2 regions of the Streptomyces sp. V2I9 genome follow, and region 2 is predicted to be linked to the other one. Evidence: predicted binding sites of a transcription regulator. Region 2 holds the regulator's gene; the other holds the start of a gene.
The links. The regulator HrcA, encoded in region 2, represses chaperone genes, less so after heat shock. The targets are predictions, from matches to a motif close to TTNGCACTCNGNNNNNCNGAGTGCNAA.
Positions count from the first base shown of each region.

Region 1: the regulator HrcA is predicted to act here: its motif matches at 3,575-3,601, upstream of groL (chaperonin GroEL).

Region 1 covers NZ_JAUSZJ010000002.1:3,737,999-3,747,765, forward strand. The annotation lists gene QFZ71_RS16490 (glucosyl-3-phosphoglycerate synthase) at 1-697, opposite strand, end outside; SAM riboswitch class I at 851-978, shown strand; gene thrC (threonine synthase) at 998-2,299, shown strand; gene QFZ71_RS16500 (MoaD/ThiS family protein) at 2,335-2,613, shown strand; gene QFZ71_RS16505 (cold-shock protein) at 3,181-3,387, shown strand; gene groL (chaperonin GroEL) at 3,763-5,385, shown strand; gene QFZ71_RS16515 (keywimysin-related RiPP) at 6,243-6,365, shown strand; gene QFZ71_RS16520 (asparagine synthase-related protein) at 6,416-8,407, shown strand; gene QFZ71_RS16525 (lasso peptide biosynthesis PqqD family chaperone) at 8,404-8,655, shown strand; gene QFZ71_RS16530 (lasso peptide biosynthesis B2 protein) at 8,652-9,128, shown strand; gene QFZ71_RS16535 (ABC transporter ATP-binding protein) at 9,259-9,767, shown strand, end outside.
Region 2 covers NZ_JAUSZJ010000002.1:1,811,440-1,821,206, reverse strand. The annotation lists gene QFZ71_RS08205 (ABC transporter substrate-binding protein) at 1-2,689, opposite strand, end outside; gene QFZ71_RS08200 (DUF3097 domain-containing protein) at 2,838-3,656, opposite strand; gene QFZ71_RS08195 (MBL fold metallo-hydrolase) at 3,842-4,573, opposite strand; gene hrcA (heat-inducible transcriptional repressor HrcA) at 4,757-5,773, shown strand; gene dnaJ (molecular chaperone DnaJ) at 5,774-6,913, shown strand; gene QFZ71_RS08180 (nitronate monooxygenase) at 7,047-8,120, shown strand; gene QFZ71_RS08175 (16S rRNA (uracil(1498)-N(3))-methyltransferase) at 8,117-8,863, shown strand; gene QFZ71_RS08170 (histidine triad nucleotide-binding protein) at 8,971-9,330, shown strand; gene QFZ71_RS08165 (ribonuclease Z) at 9,357-9,767, shown strand, end outside.

The DNA.
Region 1 (9,767 bases), 1.9 Mb from region 2:
GGCCCACCGTGTGCAGCGCGTCCACCAGCAGCCCCAGCTCCACTCCGTAACCGACCGGGAACGGCAGCCGCTCCAGCAGGGAGCGCCGCACCGCGTATTCACCGCCCAGCGGCTGGACGAACCCGGCCAGCCGCGGCCAGTGCAGATTGAGCAGCGGGCGTGCCACCAGTTCGGTGACGCGGCCGCCCTGACCTGCCGCGTCACCGAGCGGGCGGTCGTACATGGCCTTGACGAACTGGATGGCCGGATCGGTGAGCAGCGGCCCCACCGTCCCCGAGACGAAGTCCGCCGAGAAGTCCCTGAGATCCGCGTCCACGAAGCAGACGATCTCGCCGCTGGTCACCAGGAGTGAGCGCCACAGTACCTCGCCCTTGCCGGGCAGCGCCGGGATCCGGGGCAGGATCGCGTCCCGGTGGACCACCCGTGCGCCTGCCGCCCGTGCCACGGCCGCGGTGGCGTCGGTGGAGCCGGAGTCGATCACCACGAGTTCGTCGACGAGCCGGACCTTCTCCATCAGCTCCCGGCGGATCGTCGCCACGATCGCGCCGACCGTGGCCTCCTCGTTGAGCGCGGGCAGCACCACGCTCACGGTCGTACGGCGCGGGTCGGCGGTCCGGGCGTCGGCGAGCCGGTTCAGCGGGCGGTCGCCGGACGACCAGGAACGCCTGGTCAGCCAGCGTTCCACCTCTTCGAGCACGGTCGGCACTCCCTGTGTGTGATCCATCTCGCGGTTCGGACGGCTATCTCGACGGTCCGGTGCTTCGGTTACAGTCTTGAACAACGCGTATCGCCGTCGCATGTCGGGGTCGGAGCGCGCATAAACGCCTGGATCGAAGATCCAGCGCCATAGAGCTCATCCAGAGGGACTGAGGGAACGGCCCGTTGAAGTCCCGGCAACCCTCCTGCCGACCGCGAGGTCACGGTGGGGAAGGTGCCAATTCCGTCTTGCGGCGAAATGCGCCGCGAGGAAGATGAGGAGAAAGGGACCTCCGCCATCATGGCTGTTCAGACCGTTGCAGGTACCACCGTTCCTTCCGCCCCGGCCGTCGACCTCGGTCCCGCCGCGGCGCTTTCCTGCCGCGAGTGCGGCGAGCGGTTCGAACTCGGCCCCCTGTTCGCCTGCGCCTCCTGTTTCGGACCGCTGGAAGTGGCGTACGACCTGCCCACCGGCTCCCCCGAGGAGCTGCGCAAGCGCATCGAGGCCGGCCCGGACAACATCTGGCGGTACGCCCCGCTGCTGCCCGTCCCCGCCGACGTGGCGGAGAAGCCCAACATCAACCCCGGCTTCACCAAGCTCGTCAAGGCCGACAACCTCGCCCGCGAGCTGGGCGTCACCGGCGGCCTGTACGTCAAGGACGACTCCGGCAACCCGACGCACTCCTTCAAGGACCGGGTCGTCGCCATCGCCGTCGAGGCCGCCCGCGCCTTCGGGTTCACCACCCTCTCCTGCTCCTCCACGGGCAACCTGGCCGGGGCCGTCGGCGCCGCCGCCGCCCGCGCCGGACTGCGCTCCTGCGTGTTCATCCCGCACGACCTGGAGCAGGGCAAGGTCGTCATGGCCGCGGTGTACGGCGGTGAGCTGGTCGGTATCGAGGGCACCTACGACGACGTCAACCGCTTCTGCTCCGAGCTCATCGGCGACCCGCTCGGCGAGGGCTGGGGCTTCGTCAACGTCAACCTCCGTCCGTACTACGGCGAGGGTTCCAAGACGCTGGCGTACGAGATCTGCGAGCAGCTCGGCTGGAAGCTGCCCGACCAGATCGTCATCCCGATCGCGTCCGGCTCCCAGCTCACCAAGATCGACAAGGGGTTCCAGGAGCTGATCGAGCTGGGCCTCGTCGAGGACAAGCCGTACAAGATCTTCGGCGCCCAGGCCGAGGGCTGCTCCCCGGTCTCCGCCGCCTTCAAGGCCGGCCACGACGTGGTACGTCCCCAGAAGCCGAACACCATCGCCAAGTCGCTGGCCATCGGCAACCCGGCGGACGGCCCGTACGTGCTGGACATCGCCCGGCGCACCGGCGGCGCGGTGGAGGACGTCACCGACGAGCAGGTCGTCGACGCGATCAAGCTGCTGGCCCGCACCGAGGGCATCTTCGGCGAGACGGCGGGCGGGGTGACCGTCGGCGTGACGAAGAAGCTGGTCGAGGCCGGCGTGATCGACCCGGCGCTCACCACCGTCGTCCTGAACACCGGCGACGGACTCAAGACGCTTGACGCGGTCGCCCCCACCTCGCAGGCCACGGCGACCATCAAGCCGAGCCTGGACGCGTTCCGCGCCGCGGGCCTCGCCTCCGCCTGACCACTCCGACCACAGCAGCAAGAAAGGCGTCCGCCATGAGCGTCAAGGTCCGCATCCCCACCATCCTCCGCACCTACACGGGCGGCCAGGCCGAGGTCACGGCGGAGGGCGCGAAGCTCTCCGAGGTCATCGAGTCCCTGGAGAAGGACCACCCGGGCATCGCGGCCCGCGTCCTGGACGACCAGGGCAAGCTGCGCCGCTTCGTCAACGTGTACGTCAACGACGACGACGTGCGTTTCGAGGGCGGCCTCGACGCCGCCACCCCGGACGGCGCGGGCGTCTCGATCATTCCCGCGGTCGCCGGCGGCTGCTGAGCCGGTCCGGAGCGGTTCGGGCCGGTTCACGCCGGGTCGGTTCGGGCCGGGTCGGGCCGGTTCACGCCGGGTCGGTTCGAGCCGGGTCGGTTCGGGTCGACGTGCTCCCCGGCCGGTGTGAGCCCTATGGGGCCGTCGAGACCGGTGTGGCCATCGCGCCTTCGCGGGACCACCGTTGCCCCCTCCGCTCCAGAAGCGGAGGGGGCAATTCTGCATGGTTGAGCGCGGTACAGTTGGGGAAGCCCCGTCCGCTGCTCGTGCCGCCCGCATATGAGAATGCGCCCGGCCCCGATAAGAAGCAGCCAATGTACGTGAACCTCTTGCGGCATAAGTGGCCTTTGACTGGCCCGACTTGCCCGTACATCTCAGGAAACGCTCCTATTCGCGTGTTCAGCCGCCCCCAGATTTCTCGTCCGATTGACCTGTTGCAGAGGGCAGTTGGACGGATACATTCGGCCGCGGTCGACGCGCTGCGGCGCCGCGCACCCTCTCCTGTCGGAGGGTGAGTCGTGACCCGGGCCCGCGAAGTGCGGTCCCGTGCAAGGGCCAGTAATAGGGGAGTTAGGCATGGCTCAGGGCACCGTCAAGTGGTTCAACGCGGAGAAGGGGTACGGCTTCATCGCGGTCGACGGTGGTGCGGATGTTTTCGTCCACTACAGCGCGATCCAGATGGACGGGTACCGCACCCTCGAAGAGGGTCAGCGAGTTGAATTCGAGATCTCGCAGGGCCAGAAGGGGCCCCAGGCCGACATGGTCAAGCTCGCTGTCGGCTGAGGCCGGCGCGTCTGTCCGACGACACCACTCACGCACGTAGGGCCCGACCCCCCTGGAGTTCTCCAGCAGGGATCGGGCCCTACGCGCGTTCCGGGACCGCCGCCGCCCTCGGGGCACGTACCTGCGGCGGGCCCCGCGCGGCACCGCCGGCGGCCCCGGACCACATGGCGGGCACTCGCCCGAGGCGCTTGCACTCTCGGGGGTCGAGTGCTAATCATTGGCGTTAGCACTCTCCAGGTGAGAGTGACAGAACTTGGACCGGGCCGGTGAGGTCCGCAGGTGCGGTGGGGCAAGGAACCACCACGCAGCAGGCCGTCCGTCGCGGGCGCCTCTCGGTCCGGAGCAATCCACCCCTGTCCGGGAGGACCACTTCACATGGCCAAGATCATCGCGTTCGACGAGGAGGCACGGCGCGGTCTCGAGCGCGGGATGAACCAGCTCGCCGACGCCGTCAAGGTCACCCTCGGCCCCAAGGGCCGTAACGTCGTCCTCGAGAAGAAGTGGGGCGCGCCCACGATCACCAACGATGGTGTTTCCATCGCCAAGGAGATCGAGCTCGAGGACCCGTACGAGAAGATCGGTGCGGAGCTGGTCAAGGAGGTCGCCAAGAAGACGGACGACGTCGCCGGCGACGGTACGACCACCGCCACCGTTCTCGCCCAGGCTCTCGTCCGCGAGGGTCTGCGCAACGTCGCCGCGGGCGCCAACCCGATGGCCCTCAAGCGCGGTATCGAGAAGGCCGTCGAGGCCGTCTCCGCCGCTCTGCTGGAGCAGGCCAAGGACGTGGAGACCAAGGAGCAGATCGCCTCCACCGCCTCCATCTCCGCCGCCGACACCGAGATCGGCGCCAAGATCGCCGAGGCGATGGACAAGGTCGGCAAGGAAGGCGTCATCACCGTCGAGGAGTCCCAGACCTTCGGTCTGGAGCTGGAGCTCACCGAGGGTATGCGCTTCGACAAGGGCTACATCTCGGCGTACTTCGCCACCGACATGGAGCGTATGGAGGCGTCGCTCGACGACCCGTACATCCTGATCGTCAACTCGAAGATCGGCAGCGTCAAGGACCTGATCCCGCTGCTGGAGAAGGTCATGCAGTCGGGCAAGCCGCTGCTGATCATCGCCGAGGACGTCGAGGGCGAGGCGCTCTCCACCCTGGTCGTCAACAAGATCAAGGGCACCTTCAAGTCCGTCGCCGTCAAGGCTCCGGGCTTCGGTGACCGCCGCAAGGCCATGCTCGCGGACATCGCCATCCTCACCGGTGGCACCGTGATCTCCGAGGAGGTCGGTCTCAAGCTGGAGAACGCCGGCCTGGACCTGCTCGGCCGTGCCCGCAAGGTGGTCATCACCAAGGACGAGACGACGATCGTCGACGGCGCCGGTGACAGCGACCAGGTTCAGGGTCGCGTCAACCAGATCCGTGCCGAGATCGAGAACTCCGACTCGGACTACGACCGCGAGAAGCTCCAGGAGCGTCTGGCGAAGCTGGCCGGCGGCGTGGCCGTCATCAAGGCCGGCGCCGCCACCGAGGTGGAGCTCAAGGAGCGCAAGCACCGCATCGAGGACGCGGTGCGCAACGCCAAGGCCGCCGTCGAGGAGGGCATCGTCGCCGGTGGTGGCGTGGCTCTGCTCCAGGCCTCGGCCGTCTTCGAGAAGCTCGACCTCACGGGCGACGAGGCGACCGGCGCCAACGCCGTGAAGCTCGCGCTGGAGGCCCCGCTCAAGCAGATCGCCGTCAACGGTGGTCTCGAGGGTGGCGTCGTCGTGGAGAAGGTCCGCAACCTTCCGATCGGTCACGGCCTCAACGCCGCGACCGGTGAGTACGTCGACATGATCGCCGAGGGCATCCTCGACCCGGCGAAGGTCACGCGTTCCGCTCTGCAGAACGCCGCGTCCATCGCCGCGCTGTTCCTCACCACCGAGGCCGTCATCGCCGACAAGCCCGAGAAGGCCGGCGCGGCCGCTCCGGGCGGCATGCCGGGCGGTGACATGGACTTCTGATCGGCCTGCCGATCACGAAGTTCCCCGTACGTCCCTCAGGGGCGGTACCTCCATCACGGAGGTGCCGCCCCTGAGGCGTTGGTGGAGGTGGCCGGGGAGGGGTGTGGGGCGCGGTGCGGGCGGTAAGGAGGGGAGGAGCCCGGAGGCGGGTCGGAGAGCTCCTCGGAGGCGGGCCGGCACGCCCCCTCGCCGGGGCGGGACACTTCCGCCTGCGGGGGCGGAAGGCCGCGGATGCAGGCCGGGAAGCCCCTCGCCTCGGGTCGAGGAGCCCTTCGCCGCGGGGCGGGAAGTCCTTCGCCGCGCGATGGGAAGCCCCGTGCGGGGCTGTGTGGCCGATCATTCCGTAGTCGGACGGTGGCGGAGGGCGTTCGGCATGGCCGAATGGGGTCTTGCGGCGACCTTCCCGGTGCGGCAGCACGGGTCCGGGCGGTTTCGCCGATGCCGGTGGCGCGCCCCCCGCGCCTGAGGTAGTGCGGCCTTGAAGGCGGTCGGAGGGGCGGGGGGCGGTTCGGCGGATCTGTGACCGGCGGTTCCCTCTCCTGGCAGCTCACCGCCCGATCAGGCCCTTCAGGTCCGCGATTGGTCCAGTCCACTTCGGTGTCACGCGCCTCCGGTGTGCGACTGCACATGGCGGCCACCCGATGTCGCGCGCCGGGCCGGAGCGTCGGCCTCCACTCTTCTCCGCTCACGCTATCCAGCCAACTTCAGGCGGTAAGTCGGAATCATGCGTACCGGTTCTGCGGCGGGACATGATGGCTCTGGTGTTCACGTGGTGAACACCAGTCGCATGAATAACGTCAGTTATGCAGGCGCAAAGTGGTCATTACGGTTTCCATTCACACAGAAGGGAAGGTCTCATGAAGCAGCAGAAGAAGGCTTACGTGAAGCCGTCGCTGTTCAAGCAGGGCGACTTCTCGAAGAAGACCGCCGGTTACTTCTACGGCTCGTACAAGGAGTACTGGGTCCGCCGTTTCGTCTAAACCGGACCTCGGATTCCTGTGCGACGTATGAGAACTTCCGGAAGGTGAACATGCCCGGCCATCTGCGTGACTACTTCGTCGTTCTGCCGGACAGCGCGGCGGGCGCGGCGGTGGCCGGGCGGCTTCCCGCGCAGGAGTCGGCCGGGCCGGCCGCGACGGGGGGCGACGTTCTGACCGTCGCCCACCCGTCAGGCCGGCCCTGGATCGTCGCCCGTCCGGCGTTCCGCAAGGTGAGCCACCTCCGCCGGGGCGACGACGCCCTCGTGCTCATCGGGCCCGACCGCGTTCCCGAGGCCGTACTCTCCGGCCTGCTGGAGGGCGCCCGCGACCGTACCGGCCTGGAGCGCCGCCTGGCCCGGCTGCCCGGCCTGCACCACGTGATCGCCCAGCTCTGCGGGCAGACCTGGATCAGGGGCACCGCCTCCGGGCTGCGCCGGATCTACCACGCCCGGCACCCGGAGGCCGGAACCATCGCCTCCGACCGCCCGGCCGCCCTCGCCCGGCTGATCGACGCGCCTCTGGACGACGGAGCGCTCGCCCTGCGCATGCTCGACTTCCTGCCGCACCCCCTCAGCCGCCGTGTCGTGTGGCGCGGGGTGCACGAGACCGGCGCCGGGTACGGCCTGACCCTGCCGGTCGCAGCACCGGGCACGGCCGCCCTCCCCGGCCCCACGGAGCACCGCTGGTGGGAGCCGCCGGCCCCCGAACTCCCGCTGGCCGAGGGCGCACGGGCCCTCGGTGAGGCCATCGCCGCCTCCGTACGAGCCCATGTCGGCGGCCTGGACCGGATCAGCTGCGAACTGTCCGGGGGCCTGGACTCCACCTCCCTCACCTTCGCCGCCCGTGCGACCGGTCCGCAGCGGCTCTCGCTGCTCACCGTCGCCGCCCGCGACCGCTACAGCGAGGACGAGACCTGGGCACGGCGGGCGGTGGAGCTGGCCGGGCAGGACGATCGCGGCACGGCTCCGGCCCCGGCCGGACACGCGGCCTCCACCGCCGACCGCCGCGCGGCCACCCTGGACCACCGTGTCATCCCCGCCGGCGACGCCCCCTACTTCTACGCCGATCTGGCGTCCTGCGCCGCCGAGTTGAACGACGAACCACTCCCGGTCGCCCCCGGCCGGGCCCGTGCGGACCTCCTCCTCGGCCGTGCCCACGCCACCGGATCCCGCTACCACCTCACCGGCTACGGCGGCGACGAACTCTTCCTCGGCCTGCCCCACGCCTACCAGGACCTCTTCCACGGGAACCCGTTCACCGCCTGGAACCACCTCAGCGGTCTGCGCCACCAGTTCGGCTGGCCGCTCCTGCCCACGGTGAAGGCGCTGCTGGACCGGTCCGGCTTCCGCCGCTGGCTCGCCGGAGCCGTCACCGTCGAACCCCAGCCGGTGGCCAGGACCCCGCTGCTCTCCTGGGGCGTACGGCAGTCCCTGCGCCCCTGGTTCACCGAGCACGCCAACGCCCTGATCACCGAGGAGTTCCGGGCCGCCGCCGAGCACGCCGAGCCGATCGACCCGTGGCGCGGGCGGCACGTCGACATCGACGCGGTACGCATGGGGGCCCGGCACTTCCAGGCGATGGAGGACATCGGCACGACGATCGGCCTGCCGGTCGCCGCCCCCTTCTACGACGACCGCGTCCTGGAGGCGACCCTCGCCGTACGCCTTCCGGACCGGATCAGCCCCTGGCGCTACAAGCCGCTGCTCGTCGAGGCCATGCGCGGCGTGGTCCCGGACGCGCTGCTGGCCCGGACCACGAAGGACCACATGTCCTCCGACGAACACCAGGGCCTGCGCGAACACGGCCCGGAACTCGCCGCGTTGTGGACCGGCTCCCGGCTCGCCGAACGCGGCCTGGTCGATGCCCGCCACCTGCTCCGGCTCGCCGCCGAACCCTTCTCGCCGGTCCTGGTCGAGCACTCCATCGGCTCCACCGTGGCCGGGGAGACCTGGCTCCGCACGGCCGAGAACGCCTGGCCGGCGTCCCTGTCCCATCGAACCCCTGCCCCTACCCGTACCCGTACCAGCGAGGCATCCCTGTGAAGCTCAGAAAAGGCATCGCCGTCACCACCACCGAGTACGGCGGCGTGCTCCTCGACGAGAACGACGGCAGCTACTGGCAGTTGAACGACACCAGCGTCATCGTCGTCGACACGCTGGCCGCCGGGCACGGGCCCGAGACCGCCGTCGAGCGGATCGTCGCGGCCTTCGACGTCGAGCGCGCCGAGGCGGAGTCGGATGTCGCGGAGCTGACCCGTCAGCTCGTCGAGGCGAAGATCCTGCACGCATGACCACCGAGATGACGATGCCGCGCCGGGGCGCGGGGGCGGGCGGGATACGGCTGCGTACGGCCATCGCCGCCGCGTTCGTCCTGGCCCGCCTCAAGCCGGGACGGCTGCGCCGGGTGCTGGCCGCGTGTGCGCGGGGCGCGCGTCCCGCCACGTACGCGGAGACGCTGGAGGTGTTCGAGGCGGTGGTGTCCACCAGCCGCCGCTGCGCGGGCCGTTACGGCTGTCTGCCGCGTTCGGTCGCCATCGCCCTGGCCTGCCGGATGTCGGGCGTCTGGCCCGACTGGTGCGCGGGGGTGCGGGCGGCACCGCCGTTCGCCCCGCATGCTTGGGTGCAGGCGGGGGGTCGTACGGTCGGGGAGCAGGCGGAACCGGCCGATCTGCGTCCCTTGATGGTGGTGACGGCAGACGGAGGGGGTCCGGGTGAGCACGGCCGCGGGGACGACGACCGGCGCGGGGCGGAACGAGCCCGCTGACGACGGGGAGCCGCGCGGGCCCGAACCGCAGGTCAGGGCCGACGACGACGCTGGGGACGGGCCTGCGGACGAGTCCGGGGCCCCCGGCAGCCCCGCCCCCGCCTCCTCGCCCGCACCCTCCCCTCTCCGCCTGCTCCTCTCCCGCGTCCGTCCGCACCGGGGCGTTCTCGTCCGCGCCGGCCTGCTCTCGCTCGCCGGGTCCGGGGCGGGGCTGGCGATGCCGTTGACGGCGAAGTACGCGGTGGACGCGTTCGCCGCCGACCGCTCGCCCGTGGGCCCGCTCGTCGCGTTGACCGCGCTCGTGCTGGCCGGGGCCTGCCTCTCCGCGTACGGGCGCTATCTCATGGCCCGTACGGGAGAAGGCGTCGTCCTGCGGGCACGCGACCAACTCGTGGGCCGCATCATGCGGTTGACGGTCCCGGCGGTGGACCGGCTGACTCCGGGCGACCTCCAGTCGCGCGTCACCAGTGACACGACCCTGCTGCGCACGGTCCTCTCCAGCGGTCTGGTCGAATCGTTCAACAGCGTGCTGATGCTGCTCGGCACGATCGCCTTCATGGCGTACATGGACCTGACGCTGCTCGGCGTGACCCTCGTCGTGATCGTCGGCATCGGGGCCGTGACGTCCCTGCTGATGCC
Region 2 (9,767 bases):
CCGTGTGCAGCGTCGCCCAGGTCTCCGCCGCGCTCCGCCGCTTGTCGCCGCGCGCCGCCGCGTCGTACAGGGCGGCCGTCGCGCTGTACGAGATCACCGTCTGCCCGCTGGCGAACAGGTCGTCCTCGTACGCCGGACGCCCCGAGGCCAGCGTGGCGACCTCCCCCTCGGGGTGCAGCGCCCGCAGCGTGCGGTACGCGTCCCCGTAGAAGCCGAGGTTCTTCCCCCGGTTCAGCGGGGCGAGCGAGCTGTGGTAGAGCGTGACGTTGGCCGCGATCGACGTGGAGTCGTCGAACGTGCCCTTCGTCAGATCGTCCCCGGTGAACACCGTCATCCGCCGGTCCGAACACCCGGTGGTCTCCGACAGGCCCCGCATCAGCGTCGGTACGTCCTCGACCCGTCCGGCGAAGTACAGGGCGTCCGGCACCCGTTCGGCCTGGCAGATCGTGGTCAGCGGGGCGTTCAGGCTCGCCCCGCCGGCCAGGTCGTACTCCACGTCGTCGCCCAGCGAGAACCCCGACCTCCGCAGCATCTCCTTGCCCGCGGCCCGCTGCTCGGCGGTGTACCGGTCCAGGTCGCCGTTGCGGCCCTCGCGCGACAGCACGATCGCGTGCGGACGGTCGAGGCCCTCCGCGATCTGCCGGGCGACCAGCCCGAGCACATGCGTCTGCTCCTCGTCCGTCGCCGCGAGACCGAAGTAGTTGGGGAAGTCGCGCGGCAGGTCGCTGCTGGAGTTCGTCGTGTTCACCACCGGCAGCCCGGCCTCGCGCAACAGCTTCACCGCGTCGTCGCTCTCCTCGGTGTTGCGGCCGAGCCCGACCACGCCGACCACCGTCGGGTCCCGGCGGGCCACCTCGATGATCTTCCGTACGGCGGTGAGCTGCCGCAGCATCCCCTCACCGCCGTTGGCGGTCAGCACCCGCAGCTTCACCGACCGGCGCACGGTCTTGTTCACCGCCCGCTGCTGGAGATAGACGCCGGTCAGCTCCTCCAGGCCCTTGCGGGTGGCCTCCCGGTCATTGCCCGGAGCGGTGAGCGGACCGGCGTACACGACCGTCACATACGCGTCGCCCGCCTCGATGTCGTCGTTCTCCTCACGGATCGCCTGCTCGATCCGCTCGAACGTGATGCCCTTGCCCGCCCCGTTCAGCTCCAGGTCGTTGCCGCGTGCGAACAGCACCTCGGGCGCGGTCGCCACGCCCACGCACTCCCGGTCGCCGTCCCGCCCCTCCCGGACCGCGTCCGTGTTGCGATCGGTCAGCGGACCGTGGCAGTACGTCTCGCGCCAGTGCCCCGCCCACAGGAACGCCCCCAGCAGCGAGCCCACCACGACCACCGCGATCGTCGCCCGTGACATCACCCACCACGCCCACGTCCGCCGCACCCGGTGGGTGACGAGCTGGGCGTGCGCGTGCTCATGGGTCAGCTTCTCCGTCGACAGCGGCAGCAGCAGCACCCACGCCAGGGTCGCCGCCGCCACCGGTGACTGGCCCAGACTCAGATCGTCGACCCAGCGCTCGTAACGGGCCCGCGCCCCGGAGGAGCCGGCCGGCGATCCGGGGCCCGGCCGCTCCGGGGGCAGCGGCGGGGTGTGCCGCATGATCTCGGGGGCCGGCAGCGAGGCGAGCAGCAGCAGCGGATCCACCTCGCTGCGCCGCGACCGCACGTTGTTGATCGCGTTGATCAGCAGGATGCCGCCGTTGTCCTGCGTGGCGCGGGGCAGGAACACCACCGGCGGCACCGTGCGCTTGCTGCGCCGCCAGTCCAGGGAGTGCGGGCGGTAGTTGTGCCGCAGGTCCTCCAGCAGGGCCTGCACCCGCAGCTCCAGGTGGAACTGGCGCGCGTGCTCGTCGCCCGCCCCCGCGTCCGCCACCCGCTCCGCGACCGCCGCCGCCCGTGCCCGGATCACCCGCCACGACCCGCTCGGCGAGAACCACGACCAGCCGTCCGACGGGTAACCGGTGCTGGAGGCGGCCAGCGAGGAGGTGGTGGCGAACCAGCGGCTCGCCCGGCGCAGCCACAGCAGCGGCGGCGCGGCCCGGCCCGCCAGCCCCACCACGGCGAGCCCGATCAGGGCGAGGGCCCCCACCAGGGCCGTCAGCAGCCAGCCGATCTCCCCGAGCAACACGCTGAGGAGGGCGATGAACAGCGCCCCGACGAACGTCTCGGGCCCCACCGCCTGCCGCAGCCCGTCCCACCGGGTCGCCCCGCGCGGCCGCCCCGACCGCCAGCGCAGCCGGGTCAGCTGCTCCAGAATCCGCTCCTCGCGGACCTCGGAGGTGTTCCCGCCGGACTGCTCGACCACCGCCGCGGTGGCCTGTTCGATCGCCCCGAGCAGCCGGGAGCGGGGAAAGGAGAAGTTCTTGTACTGGGTGTTCTCGCGGGTCTCCCACGGCTTCTCGGAGAGCGTGCGCACCATGCCGAGCGCCGCCTCGTACGGGGTCGCCCCCTCGCCGTCCAGCAGCCGCACCGGAACCCGGCGCAGCTCGTTGGCCCGGTGCACCTGGTGGACCAGCTGCTCCACCCGCGCGTCGATCTCCGGCCCGGCCGCCGCGTCCGCGGCCTGGACCACCACGAGCGGCATGACCGGCCGGTTGACCCGGTACCGGTCGATCAGCTGCTGCATCAGGTGGAAGACGGCCGAGGCCGCCTCGTTGTCCGCACTGTCCCGCCAGACCTCGCGCGCCATCGCCCGTGCCCCTCCCCCGTGAGCCCTCCGGCCCGTGCACCGCCTGCCCGTTCTCCCCCCTCACTAGCCGATGGTGCGTGGGGGACGCAGACATTCCCGGGGATCGGGACGTGATCGTCGTGAACGGACCGGCCTCAGCCCCCGGACATCAGTCAGGAACGGTGACGAAGTCGATCAATTCCTCCACCCGGCCCAGGAGTTGGGGCTCAAGATCCTTGTAGCTGCGGACCTTGGACAGGATGTGCTGCCAGGCCGCCCCGGTGCTCTCCGGCCACCCCAGCGCCCGGCAGACGCCCGTCTTCCAGTCCTGCCCCTTCGGCACCACCGGCCAGGCGTCGATCCCCACCGAGGACGGCTTCACCGCCTCCCACACGTCGATGTACGGGTGCCCCACCACCAGCACGTGGTCCCCGGTCACCTCGGCGGCGATCCGGGACTCCTTGGAGCCGGGCACCAGATGGTCCACCAGTACCCCCAGCCGGGCGTCGGGCCCCGGCGCGAACTCCCCGACGATCGCCGGAAGGTCGTCGACGCCCTCCAGGTACTCCACGACCACGCCCTCGATGCGCAGGTCGTCCCCCCACACCCGCTCCACCAGCTCCGCGTCGTGCCGGCCCTCCACGTAGATCCGCCCGGCCCGCGCCACCCGTGCCCGCGCCCCGGGCACCGCCAGCGATCCGGAGGCCGTACGGACGGGGCGCACGGGGCCGCCCGCCGAGGGGCGCACCAGCGTGACGACCTTGCCCTCCAGCAGGAAGCCGCGCGGCTCCATCGGGAACACCCGGTGTTTGCCGAAGCGGTCCTCCAGGGTCACCGTCGGCCCCTGGGCGGTCTTCTCGCAGCGGACCACCGCCCCGCAGAAGCCGGAGCCGACCTCCTCCACGACCAGATCGGGTTCGGCGGGCACCTCGGGCACGGGGGCGGACCGCTTCCACGGCGGGGTCAGGTCCGGCTGATAACTGCGCATGGACCGACGATAATCGGCGTGCCGCCGCGGAGAACCGCTCGCCGCCCCGAGGGCCCCCGTGCCGCCGGGAGCGGACCCCACGCCCGTGCCGGGCTCCCCTTCACCGCCGCGAGGTCCCTCACCCCGCCGCGCGGCTTCCCCCGCGACGAAGGCCGCACACCACCGCGCGGCCGCCCCCGGCGCCCTCACGCCACCGCGAACCGTTCCGCCAGCGACGCCCGCTGTGCCCGGACGAACGCCGCGTCCACCACCGCCCCGTGCCCCGGCACGTACAGCGCGTCCTCGCCGCCCAGCTCCAGCAGCCGGTCCAGCGCGGCCGGCCAGCGCGAGGGGACCGCGTCGTCACCCGCCTGCGGCTCGCCCGACTCCTCGACCAGGTCCCCGCAGAACACCACCGGAGGCTCGCCGTCCGAACCCGGCACCAGTACCGCCAGGTCGTGGCCGCTGTGCCCCGGCCCCACGTTCGCCAGCAGGACCCGTCGGCCGCCGCCCAGGTCGAGCGTCGACTCGCCGCTCACCTCGTGGCCCGGGGTCACCAGCGTGTCCGCCGACCGGGCCGCCTCGTCCTCCGCCACCCCATGGACCACGGCCGACGCGTACATGCTCTCCGCCCCGTCGCGCAGCAGACCGCCCAGGCCCACCGCCCCGTACACCCGCGCTCCGGCGAACGCCGCGGTGCCCAGGACGTGATCGAAGTGCGGGTGGCTCAGTGCGATATGCGTCACCCTCCGCCCCAGCAGCGCCTCCGCCTGCCGGCGCAGCTCCACCCCCTCGCGCAGGGTCGCGCCGGTGTCGTACAGCAGCAGGGCCTCCGGTCCGGCCACCAGCCCGGCGGTGGCGTCCCAGCCGGGCAGGCGACGCCTGCCGATACCGTGGCCCAACCGCTCCCAGCCGAAGTCTTCCCAAGCGACGTCCATGCCGGGAGGCTATCGACAACGGCCCGCCGCGCGGCGTCGACCTGCGCGGTCCCGGCGGAGCGCGGCCGGTCGCCCTTGCCCCGGCCCCACCCCGCCCCCGTACACTGACGGCGGGACGGCTGGCACTCGAACGCACCGAGTGCCAGACAGAGGCACCGAGAACCACAGCTGGAGGTGTGCGCGATGCTCAGCGAACGCAGACTCGAAGTGCTGCGCGCCATCGTCCAGGACTATGTCGGCACCGAGGAGCCGGTCGGTTCCAAGGCGCTCACCGAGCGGCACCAGCTGGGGGTCTCCCCGGCCACCGTCCGCAACGACATGGCGGTGCTGGAGGAGGAGGGCTTCATCGCCCAGCCGCACACGAGCGCGGGCCGCATCCCGACCGACAAGGGGTACCGCCTCTTCGTCGACAAGCTCGCGGGCGTCAAGCCGCTCTCCTCGCCGGAGCGCCGGGCCATCCAGAACTTCCTCGACGGCGCGGTCGACCTCGACGACGTCGTCGGCCGGACGGTGCGGCTGCTCGCGCAGCTCACCCGTCAGGTCGCCGTCGTGCAGTACCCCTCGCTGACCCGTTCGACGGTGCGGCACGTGGAGCTGCTGTCGCTGGCCCCCGCCCGGCTGATGCTCGTCCTGATCACGGACACCGGCCGGGTCGAACAGCGTATGATCGACTGCCCCGCGCCGTTCGGCGAGGCATCGCTCGCGGATCTGCGGGCCCGGCTCAACAGCCGGGTCGTCGGACGCCGCTTCGCCGATGTCCCGCGCCTGGTGCGGGAGCTGCCGGAATCCTTCGACAGCGAGGACCGGGGGACGGTCTCCACGGTTCTCTCCACCCTCCTCGAAACCCTGGTCGAGGAGACGGAGGAGCGGCTGATCATCGGCGGCACCTCCAACCTCACCCGCTTCGGGCACGACTTCCCGGTGATGATCCGGCCGGTGCTGGAAGCGCTGGAGGAGCAGGTCGTCCTGCTGAAGCTGCTCGGTGAGGCGACGGACTCGGGCATGACCGTACGGATCGGGCACGAGAACGCCCACGAGGGGCTCAACTCCACATCCGTCGTCGCGGTCGGCTACGGTTCGGGCGACGAGGCAGTCGCCAAACTCGGCGTGGTCGGACCGACCCGCATGGACTACCCCGGAACGATGGGAGCGGTACGCGCAGTGGCACGTTACGTCGGACAGATCCTGGCGGAGTCGTAAGTGGCCACGGACTACTACGCCGTACTCGGCGTACGCCGCGACGCGTCCCAGGACGAGATCAAGAAGGCATTCCGTCGGCTCGCCCGCGAGCTGCACCCGGATGTCAACCCGGACCCGAAGACCCAGGAGCGGTTCAAGGAGATCAACGCCGCTTACGAGGTGCTGTCGGACCCGCAGAAGAAGCAGGTCTACGACCTCGGCGGCGATCCCCTCTCCGCCAACGGCGGCGGTGGCGGAGCGGGCGGTTTCGGAGCCGGCGGCTTCGGCAACTTCTCCGACATCATGGACGCCTTCTTCGGCAACGCCGCGCAGCGCGGGCCCCGTTCGCGGACCCGGCGCGGCCAGGACGCCATGATCCGCCTGGAGATCGACCTCAACGAGGCGGCCTTCGGCACCACCAAGGACATCCAGGTCGACACCGCCGTCGTCTGCACCACGTGCAGCGGCGAGGGCGCGGCCCCCGGCACCTCCGCCCAGACCTGTGACATGTGTCGCGGCCGCGGCGAGGTCTCGCAGGTCACCCGGTCCTTCCTCGGCCAGGTCATGACCTCGCGGCCCTGCCCCCAGTGCCAGGGCTTCGGCACCGTCGTGCCCACCCCGTGCCCGGAGTGCGCCGGCGACGGCCGCATCCGTTCGCGGCGCACCCTCACGGTCAAGATCCCCGCGGGCGTCGACAACGGCACCCGCATCCAGCTCGCCGGAGAGGGCGAGGTCGGCCCCGGCGGCGGCCCGCCCGGCGACCTCTACGTGGAGATCCACGAGCTGGCGCACCCGGTCTTCCAGCGGCGCGGCGACGATCTGCACTGCACGGTCACCATCCCCATGACGGCCGCGGCCCTCGGCACCAAGTGCCCGCTGGAGACGCTGGACGGCGTGGAGGAGATCGACATCCGGCCCGGCACCCAGTCGGGCCAGTCCGTCCCGCTGCACGGGCGCGGGATCACGCATCTGCGCGGCGGCGGCCGGGGCGACCTGATCGTGCACGTCGAGGTGATGACCCCGTCCAAGCTCGACCCGGAGCAGGAGCGGCTGCTGCGGGAGCTGGCCAAGCTCCGCGGCGAGGAGCGGCCCTTGGGTCAATTCCAGCCAGGTCAGCAGGGCCTCTTCTCCCGTCTGAAGGACGCGTTCAACGGTCGCTGAACCGCTTTCCGCCTTTCACCGCACCGCCCGCCGGTTCCCTACCGGCGGGCGGTGCCGCGTACGGAGGGGGAACCGGTCAGGGCGGTGACTGGCTGATTCGGCCCCGTTGTGCGGGACGTGGCACGATGCGGTCATGTCCTCCGAGCTGACCGGTCTCTCCCGGTATCCGATCGTGCAGGCCCCGATGGCGGGCGGCGCGTCCGGACCCCAGCTCGCCGGGGCCGTCACCGAGGCCGGCGGGATCGGATTCCTGGCCGCCGGATACAAGACGGCGGACGGGATGTACCACGAGGTCAAAGAGCTCCGCAGACTCACCGCCGGACCGTTCGGCGTCAACCTCTTCATGCCGCAGCCCGCGCTCGCCGACCCCAGCGCCGTCGAGGTCTACCGCCACCAGCTCGCCGGAGAGGCCACGTGGTACGAGACGCCGCTCGGCGACCCGGACAGCAGCGGTGACGACGGCTACGAGGCGAAGGTCGCCATCCTGCTGGAGGACCCCGTCCCGGTCGTCTCCTTCACCTTCGGCTGCCCCACCCGCGACACCCTCGACGCCTTCGCCCGCGCCGGGACGCACACCATCGTCACGGTCACCTCCGCCGAGGAGGCCCGGAGCGCCCAGTGGGCCGGAGCCGACACCGTCTGCGTCCAGGGCGTCGAGGCGGGCGGCCACCAGTCCACCCACCGCGACGACCCGCAGGTCGACCAGACCGGCATCGGTCTGCTCTCCCTCATCGCCCAGGTCCGCGAGACCGTGCAGATCCCGATCCTCGCGGCCGGCGGGCTGATGCGCGGCGCCCAGATCGCCGCCGCCCTCGCGGCAGGCGCGGACGCCGCCCAGCTCGGCACCGCCTTCCTGGTCTGCCCCGAGTCCGGTGCCCACCCGCTCCACAAGCAGGCCCTGACCAACCCGCTGTTCGTCCGCACCGAGCTGACCCGCGCCTTCTCCGGGCGGCCCGCCCGCGGCCTGGTCAACCGCTTCGTCCGCGAACACGGCCCGTACGCCCCCGCCGCCTACCCCCAGGTCCACTACGTCACCAGCGGGCTGCGCCAGGCCGCCGCCAAGGCCGGGGACGCCCAGGGCATGGCGCTGTGGGCCGGACAGGGCCACCGGATGGCCCGTGAACTGCCCGCCGGCGAGCTGATCGAGCTGCTCGCCGCCGAACTGGTGGCCGCCAGGGCGGCCCTGAGCATGAGGAGCCCCCGGTGACCGCACCGGTCTTCGTCGTCGAACGGATGCCCACCGGGCCGGAGTTCGTCCTGGACGGCCCCGAGGGGCGGCACGCCGTCTCCGTCCGCCGGCTCCAGCCCGGCGAGGAGGTCGTCCTCACCGACGGGCTCGGCCGGTGGGCCGAGGGAGTCGTCCGCACGGCCGAGGGCAAGGACCGGCTCACCGTCGTCCTCCGCGCGGGCATCCAGGAGGAGCCCGCGCCCGCGCCCCGCATCACCGTCGTCCAGGCCCTCCCCAAGGGCGACCGGGGCGAACTGGCCGTGGAGACGATGACCGAGACCGGGGTCGACGCGATCGTGCCCTGGCAGGCGGCCCGGTGCATCACCCAGTGGAAGGGCGACCGCGGCGCCAAGTCCCTGGCGAAATGGCGCGCCACAGCCCGCGAGGCGGGCAAGCAGTCCCGCCGCGTCCGCTTCCCCGAGGTGGCCGACGCGGCGACGACCAAGCAGGTCGCCGCCCTGCTCGCCGACGCCGATTTCGCCGGGGTCCTGCACGAGGACCGCGACCACGACAGCGCCCCCCTCGCCACCGCAGGCCTCCCGGACACCGGCTCCATCGTGCTCGTCGTCGGCCCCGAGGGCGGCGTCTCCCCGCAGGAGCTGGACGCCTTCGCCGGCGCGGGCGCCCGCCCCTACCGCCTCGGCCGCAGCGTGCTGCGCACCTCCACCGCCGGGACCGCCGCCACCGCGCTGCTGCTGGGCCGCACCGGCCGCTGGGGCTGAACCGCCGGACGGCCTCCGGCGCGGTGGCGGCCCGGCGATAGCATGCCCTGTACCGATCACCCGATCACCGTGTACCGACGCACCAGCCGACGAGGAGGCCCGGAGCCATGGCGGGAGAGCCGCAGTCCGACTGCCTGTTCTGCAAGATCGTCTCAGGAGAGATCCCGGCGACCATCGTCCGCGAGAGCGCGACCACCGTCGCCTTCCGCGACATCAACCCGCAGGCCCCGACCCACGTCCTGGTCATCCCGAAGGTCCACTACCCGGACGCCGCCTCCCTCGCCGCCGCCGCGCCGCAGGTCGCCGCCGACGTGCTGACCGAGGCCGGAGCGGTCGCCGCCGACGAGAAGATCGACTCCACCGGCTACCGCCTCATCTTCAACACCGGGTCCGGCGCCGGCCAGACCGTCTTCCACGCGCACGCCCACGTCCTCGGCGGCCGCGGCCTCCAGTGGCCCCCCGGATAAAGCCCGTACCGCAGGAGCGTCCTCCCATGTCCGTACGCGAGCTGGTGGTGCTCGGCACCGCCAGCCAGGTCCCCACCCGGCACCGCAACCACAACGGCTACCTGCTGCGCTGGGACGGCGAAGGCATCCTCTTCGACCCCGGCGAGGGCACCCAGCGCCAGATGCTCCGGGCCGGGGTCGCCGCGCACGACATCCACCGCATCTGCGTCACCCACTTCCACGGCGACCACTCCCTCGGGCTCGCCGGGGTGATCCAGCGGATCAACCTCGACCAGGTGCCCCACCCGGTGACCGCGCACCACCCGGCGAGCGGGCAGCACTTCTTCGACCGCCTGCGGTACGCCACCGCCTACCGCGAGACCGTCGAACTCGAACAGGTCCCGGCCACCGGGGACGGCGGAATCCTCGCCACCACCCCCGCCTACACGCTGGACTGC